Linked DNA regions of Desulfitobacterium hafniense DCB-2. The protein of the gene in region 2 interacts with the protein of the main gene of each other region in a pairwise test. Links are inferred from orthologs where the notes say so. Each region holds a gene or a part of one and is shown on either strand. Other genes may lie near its edges.

Evidence for each region. The genes of interacting proteins can lie anywhere in the genome.
Region 1: the proteins of topA (region 2) and DHAF_RS15285 interact in binary tests that used the Escherichia coli proteins (3 or more experiments, as listed by UniProt). The link is inferred for Desulfitobacterium hafniense DCB-2 from one-to-one orthologs.

Annotation. Positions count from the first base shown.
Region 1 is NC_011830.1:3,283,321-3,286,194, forward strand. It holds DHAF_RS15285 (YigZ family protein), read right to left. Parts: upstream 1,817-2,874; coding sequence 1,184-1,816; downstream 1-1,183. Other genes in the region: DHAF_RS15280 (hypothetical protein), read right to left, coding at 1-677; DHAF_RS26120 (hypothetical protein), read right to left, coding at 806-961; DHAF_RS15290 (thioesterase family protein), read right to left, coding at 1,822-2,217; DHAF_RS15295 (demethylmenaquinone methyltransferase), read right to left, coding at 2,312-2,874.
Region 2 is NC_011830.1:3,948,558-3,953,306, forward strand. What follows is about bases 897-3,794. They hold topA (type I DNA topoisomerase), read right to left. Parts: upstream 3,442-3,794; coding sequence 1,351-3,441; downstream 897-1,350. Other genes in these bases: trmFO (methylenetetrahydrofolate--tRNA-(uracil(54)-C(5))-methyltransferase (FADH(2)-oxidizing) TrmFO), read right to left, coding at 897-1,349; dprA (DNA-processing protein DprA), read right to left, coding at 3,585-3,794. Outside these bases: more of trmFO, read right to left, coding at 36-896; more of dprA, read right to left, coding at 3,795-4,749. UniProt on the Escherichia coli protein: Releases the supercoiling and torsional tension of DNA, which is introduced during the DNA replication and transcription, by transiently cleaving and rejoining one strand of the DNA duplex.

The DNA.
Region 1 (2,874 bases), 670 kb from region 2 along the record:
GGTTCAGAGCCGGGTTCGGACCTTGGGTAATCTGCCGCCCCTTGTTCCCCACTTAAAAAAAACCTTAAAGCGATATAGCCAAAACCCGCTCCGCAGATTCCGCTCAAGATGACCACCGGAAAAGATGCTGAAAGCAGAACCGTTACGGGAATTCCCGTGGCTTTGCTCACTAAGGAAGGGGCCCCTTGAATGATAAAGTCACCGGACAGTCCTATACCTTTGCCGAAGATGGCTAAGCTTGCTGCCAGCACCAGAGGATGAATGCCAATTCTCCCCAGAATCGGCACCACAACTGCGCCTAAAAGAGTTAAGGCCGGAGTTGGCCAAATCAAGAGGGTCAATACCCACATGGTGATCCCCACCGCCCAATAGGCCAAACTCATGGATTTTATCTTCAGCAGAGGCCGCACTAAAATTTGATCTGCTTTGGTTTTTTGCAATAATTGGGTAAGGGCGACCACCAGCCCAATCAATACAATGACCCCGAGAAGATTGCTTGTGGCCAGGATAAGGGCTCGAAAAGATATCTGAACCGCCTCGATCCCATTGCGGCTTTCCGCCAGTCCCACCCCAAATAAGCCGATGGCTGCCGGAAGAATCGGGGGCTTACGAAAGAATAAGGTTACGATAATCATCAGAATAAAGAAAAGGAATACCCAATGAGCTAAAGTAAGCATGGCTCTCCTCCTTATCCCCTTAATGTACCACTTGGCTAAAGGAAGTATGCGTCAAAGGACAGAGAGCGGGCAACAAAAATAGACCGTCCTTTGGGAGGACGGCCTATGCCTATTTTTTCAGTTGATAGTTAAGCTTGTGCGGGCTTAACAAACTTTTTGGTTCTTTTTGGAGTATTAAAGGAATTAAAAGTCACATTAAAGATCTGACGACAAGATGCAAAAACAGCCACTCCGCAGCTTAATAAAAACGCACCCAGAATGAACATGGCAATCCAACCTAACATAATTTCAGCCTCCTCCACTTGGTTATTTAAGTAGTGACAAGGTGTTCTATATAAACTTCGTTATTTAATGCACTAACTTTAGTTATATTATATGTGAAAACAAATGCATTGACAAGTGAAAGTTATTTTTTTCTTATATTAAAAATAGTCTGACGATTTGTACAGCCTCAAATTCCCAAACGTTTGGGAATTTGAGAAAAAAAGACCGCAGCCCCATGAACCTTAAAGTTCATTGGACAGCGGACACAAGGTGTTCCCTATTTCCCGGGGAACAATTTTCTGATCGGCAAAATCAGCCAGCCACTCTCGAAAGCGCTGATTCTCCTCCCAGGGAATGTAAACTTGAAGCTTGACGGTAGCCAGAAATTCTTCCTCGCCGGTGGCCCAGGAAAACTGTTTAAACCAATATTTCAACGGCTCATACCAATCATAGCCTGCTTCAATCTCGTAGATAAGATGGGGTACCAGCCGCCCTATGGAGGCCTTATCCATCAGTTGGCGTGCCGTCCCTCCATAGGCTCGTGTCAATCCGCCCGCGCCAAGGAGAACGCCTCCAAAATACCGAATGACCACAATGAGTACATCCCAGATCTGACGATATTGCAGAACGTCAAGCACTGGTCGGCCGCCGGTGCCCTGAGGTTCTCCGTCGTCAGTGGATTTTTCCAGTTTTCCTTGATGCAAGCGATAGGCATAAACATAGTGCCGGGCATTAGGGTAATTTTGACGGATATCATGAAGTCTTTGCTCCACCTCTTCCAGGTTCTGTACCGGGTGAACAACCCCAATGAAACGGGATTTCTCAATGACTTGCTCCCATGTTGAACTTTCGAAGACTGTAACATAGCTTTCCACGTCAATTACTCCCGTTCTCCGCTTTTGGCTTGGGTCTTGATCATGAATTTTTCCACATCGATGATAAAACGCTCATGGGTTCCGGAACCGATAAGTTCTTTATCATCGTATGCTTCCAGTTTAAAGACCAAGCGACGACGATCGACTTCGACCAGCTCGGCATTAGCCCACACTTTCATGCCCAAAGGAGTGGCTGCCGTATGTTTAATATCCAGGGATACACCGACACTGCTTTGCTCTTCTGACAATGTCAGCGCACTCACTGCGGCTTCTTCCATCATCGCTACCAAAGCCGGAGTAGCGAAAACATCCAACGACCCGCTGCCCATGGTTTTGGCCGTATTGGTTTGATCCACAATTTTTTCCGCTCTTCCCTTGACACCGATTGTTATTTCTGCCAATGTCATCACCTCGTAAATTTCATTACTATTATTCTAGCATAAATTCATGAGTAAAACTTTGAAACCACTGCTTATGTACTTATTATTCCGCCTCTTATCTGGGTTTACGGCCACTGACAATAGCCACTACCCCACCGGCAAGATTTTGATAGCGGGTTTCCGTCAAACCGCAACGGGCAAAGATATTGGCTAACTCCTGTTGTGACGGGAATTCTACGGCAGAATCATGGAGGTATTGATAGGCTTTGGCTTTCCCGGCCCAGATTTTTCCCATCAGGGGAACGAGTTTATTGAAATAGAGCCAATACCCCTGCTTAAACCCCGGCATGGTTGGCTTGGCCATATCCAAGGAAACCACCATACCGCCCGGCTTGACCACGCGGATCATCTCCTGAACCCCTTTTTCCAAATCAGGCAGATTGCGCAGCCCCCAGCCTACTGTAGCCCCGTCAAAGGAATTATCCGCAAAGGGCAGATTCATGGCATCTCCTTGCCGCAATTCAATGATGGAACGATAAGGAGAACCCGCTAAATTCTCCTGAGCTTTTTTCAGCATATTTTCAGAGAAATCCAAGCCGGTTATATGCCCCTGCTCTCCCACGGTCATAGCCAGTTCCAAAGAGAGCTGAGCTGTGCCACAGCATATATCCACCATAG
Region 2 (4,749 bases):
GCTGTAAATCAAAATCCTGGAGAGTCTGCTTTCGTTTAATCCAGTCCCTCTGCGGCTTTAAACTCCTCCAGCCTCGCCAACGCCCGGGCGGAGATTTTGGCGTTTTTCTCCTTTTTCGCTTTGATACGGACTTCCAGCGGGGGAAGGAGGCCGTAGTTGATGCTCATCGGCTGAAAATCCACACTGGGAGATCCTTCTAAGTGACGGGCTAAAGCACCCAGAGCTGTTTCCTGGGGGAAAATGAGGGTGGGCAGATTCTTAAGGCGTCGCACAGCATTGAGACCTGCCACTAAGCCGCTGGCCGTGGATTCCACATACCCTTCCACTCCGGTGATTTGACCGGCAAAAAAGAGCTGCGGTGTTTTCTGAAGGCTGTAGTCGGCTTTTAATACCTTAGGGGCGTTTAAGAAGGTATTGCGGTGCATGACTCCGAAACGGACGAATTCAGCGTTTTCCAAGCCCGGGATGAGACGGAAAACCCGCTGTTGCTCTCCCCATTTGAGATGGGTTTGGAATCCCACCAGGTTAAAGAGGGTCCCCGCCCGGTTTTCTTTGCGGAGTTGGACAACGGCATAGGAGCGTTGGCCTGTCCGTGCATCAATAAGACCGACAGGTTTCAGGGGGCCAAAAGTCAGGGTTTGCTCTCCCCGGGCTGCCATGACTTCCACAGGCATACAGCCTTCGAAGACTTTCCCTTTTTCAAAGCCTTTCACTTCAGCTGTCTCGGCTTTAAGCAGCTCATGATAAAACCGCTTATACTCTTCCTCAGTCATGGGGCAGTTCAGGTAATCAGGGTCCCCCTTATCATAACGCGAAGCCCAGAAGGCTTTTTCCAGATCAATCGATTCCAAAGTAACGATGGGGGCTGCGGCATCATAAAAAGCAAGGGCATCCTCACCTGTCACCTGCTGAATCTCCCCAGCTAAGTCCTCCGCGGTCAGCGGCCCTGTGGCGATCACAGCAATACCCGCTTGGGGAAGGGACTTAACTTCTTCCCGGTGAACCTGGATCAAGGGGTGCTCTTGGAGCAATTTGGTTATTTCCTGAGAAAACTGCTCGCGATCAACAGCTAAAGCGCCTCCTGCCGGCACGGCATACTGGTCCGCCACTCTCATGAGCAATGAATCCAGCCGGCGCATCTCTTCTTTCAACAGCCCCGCCGCATTATCCAACCCTGCTCCTTTAAGGGAGTTGCTGCAGACCAATTCGGCAAAATGGCCGGTATGGTGGGCCGGTGTCATTTGCACCGGCCTCATCTCATAAAGCTCAACTTCTATTCCTTGCCGGGCAATCTGCCAAGCGGCTTCCGCCCCGGCCAGACCTGCTCCGATCACTTTAATGGCTGACATATTATTCTGCTTGCTCCTCTACTTGCTTGTCAAAACGGCATTCGGAATTGGTGCAGACATATTTTTGCCCTTGCTTCGAAGTCTTAACCACCATCAACCCTCCGCATTTCGGACAGGGCTCCGGCGCCGGCAACTCCCATGATACAAACTCACATTCCGGGTAAGTGCTGCAGCCATAGAACTTTCTGCCCTTCTTGCTGCGCCGAATCACCAGCGGGTTCCCGCAGTCAGGACAGGGCCTTCCCACCTCTTCCAGCAGAGGTTTGGTGTTACGGCATTCAGGGAAGCCCGGACAGGCCAGAAACTTACCATAGCGTCCCATTTTGATCACCATATTGCGACCGCAGTTTTCACAGATTTCTTCCGATACCTTATCTTCGATTTGTACCTTACCCATCACCTGATCCGCTTCCTCTATGGATTCCGCAAAGGGGCCATAGAAATCCCGAATGACGGCTTTCCAGGGTAAAGCTCCTTCTTCAATATCATCCAGCCTTTTCTCCATATTGGCCGTGAATTCCAAATCCACGATCTCCGGGAAATACTCTTTGAGAATAGAGACGACGATTTCTCCCAATTCAGTGGGAGAAAGCTGTTTCCCTTCCTTCGCCACATAGCCCCGGGATTGAATGGTTTCGATAGTCGGAGCATAGGTACTGGGCCGGCCGATTCCCTCCTCCTCCATTTTGCGTACCAAAGAGGCTTCCGTATACTTGGGAGGTGGTTCTGTAAAATGCTGCTTCTCCTGGAGCTGAAGGACATTGAGACTCTCATCAGGTTGAATATTGGCCGCGAGGGTCCCTTCTTCCTGGTCGTCATTCTCATCCTGTCCATCTTCATAAACGGCAAGATACCCGGGGAAACGCACGGTGGAAGCGTTAGCACGGAATAAGTACTCCCCGGCCTCCACTTCAACAGTTAAGGTATCAAGGACAGCCGCACTCATTTGGCTGGCCAGGAAACGCTCCCAGACTAACCGGTAAAGACGCAGTTGATCCCTGGACAAGAACTCCTTCACGGAGTCCGGTGTTCTCAATATGGAAGTAGGGCGAATGGCCTCATGGGCTTCTTGGGCCCGGCCTTTGCTTTTAAATTGACGGGGTTCCGGAGGATAATAATCCGCCCCATAGTGCTCGGCAATAAACTCCTTGGCTTCTTCTTGGGCAGTCTCTGAAATTCTCACGGAGTCGGTACGCATATAGGTAATTAAACCAATGCCTCCCGCCTTACCCAGCTCGATCCCTTCATAGAGCTGCTGGGCCAGCATCATGGTCCTTTTCGGTGACATATTCAGCTTGCGATGAGCTTCCTGTTGCAGGCTGCTGGTGGTAAAGGGGGGTGAAGGTTGTTTCTTTTTCTCCTTGGTGCGAACATCTTTAACCCGGTAGGTCTGATCTGCCAGCTCTTGGAGAACCTTCTGCATCTCTTCTTCCGAAGCAATGGCAATCCTGTGCTCCCCTTTCCTGGCGAGCTTAGCCGAAAATACCCCTCCCTCACTTTTCAAGGAAGCGGTCAACGTCCAGTATTCTTCCGGGATGAACTCCCGAATCTCTTCTTCCCGATCGCAAATTAAACGAACAGCAACCGATTGAACCCGGCCGGCACTTAAGCCCTTTTTCACTTTTCTCCAAAGGAACGGACTCAGCTGGTACCCCACCAAACGATCTAAGACGCGACGGGCTTGTTGGGCATCTACTTTACTGGAATCGATCTGACGGGGGTGTTTAATGGCAGCCGTAATAGCCGGTTTGGTAATCTCATGGAATTCAATGCGGCACTTCTCCGCTAGATCCAAACCGAGCAGATGGCCTAAATGCCAGGCAATAGCTTCCCCCTCGCGGTCGGGGTCAGAGGCCAGGAGAATTTTATTAGCGGTCTTCGCGGCGGCCCGCAGCTCTTTAATTAAATCCCCGCGTCCACGAATCGCTATATATTTGGGTTCGAAGTCATTGTCTACGTCAACTCCCATTTGGCTTTTGGGCAAATCCCGCAAATGTCCCATGGACGCTTTGACCGTATAATTATTGCTTAAAAATTTGCTTATGGATTTAGCCTTAGCCGGAGATTCAACGATCACGAGTGTTTTAGCCATACATCACCTCAAAGAAATCTCAAACGTCTTCTTTTACTTTCCTATTGTATATCACAAGCCTAAATCTTCAAAATTTTGAATGTCTTCAGCTTGAAGGGTTACAAATAAACTAGCCTAATAGTATCTTCTTTTCCATAGTATGTCTAGCACTTATACGCTAATACATAAAGTTGGCCGGGAAGTTGCTCGATGCGGCCGGCCAGCTGGAGCTCAAGCAATGCCAAGGGAATTTGCTCAGGAGGAACCTCTGAGTTCATGGTAATCTGATCAATATGGGTAGGGACATCACTCAATTGGTTCAGAATCTGCTGCTGTTCGCTGCTTATTCCCCGTTTGCCTTCTTGCTTTCCGCTCTCCACTGACTCCGTACCCCGGTCTGGAGATGGGGGGGACAGATGGTCAACTCCGGCAAAAGCAGGAATCTCAACCCATATATCTTCAAAGCTCTCTACCAGCTTGGCTCCTTGCCGGATCAGATGATGAGGACCTTTACTCATCTGGCTAAAAATAGGTCCAGGCACTGCAAAAACTTCACGGCCCTGCTCCAGGGCGAAATCCACAGTGATCAATGCTCCACTTTTCAGGGCGGCTTCCACAACGACGACACCTCTGGACATTCCGCTGATTAAGCGATTGCGGGCCGGAAAGAATTGGGGTTCCGGAGGCATTCCCGGAGGAAATTCGCTCCATAGAGCACCTCCCTTTGCCAGGATTTCCTCGGCGAGCTTTTGATTTTCCGGCGGATACATATGATTCAGCCCACAGCCCATGACCGCCCAGGTTATTCCCTTACCGGCCAGTGCTCCCCGATGGGCAGCGGCATCGATACCCCTGGCTAACCCGCTCACCACCACGATTCCCTGTCCGGCGATGTCCTTGGCCAGGGCTTCTGCCGCGGCTCTGCCGTAAGGAGTAGCTTTACGAGCCCCCACAATGGCCAGGCATTCTTGCCTGACCGGCAAAGCTCCTTTGTAATAGAGCAGGGGCGGAGCATCCGGCAACTGACGCAGCAAATCCGGATAACCCTCTTCTTCGGGAATGATCAACTTGATGCCTTGACTTTGTAAAGCTTCCAGAACCTCCCCAGGATTGATTTCTTGGCACTTCTGCGCAATCAGCTGCTGCCAATGCTCTTCTGGAGAGTGTTGACTACCTTTGCTTGGCTGCAAAGCGTTTACGGCACTTCCGTAGCGGGCAATCAGATGGCGCAGCCTGCTGTTTCCTACGCCCCGTATAGTATGTATCATAGCTCGCATAAGCTTTTCTTCTATTAATGTGTCCTTTATTGCTCCTTTTAAACTCTCTTTA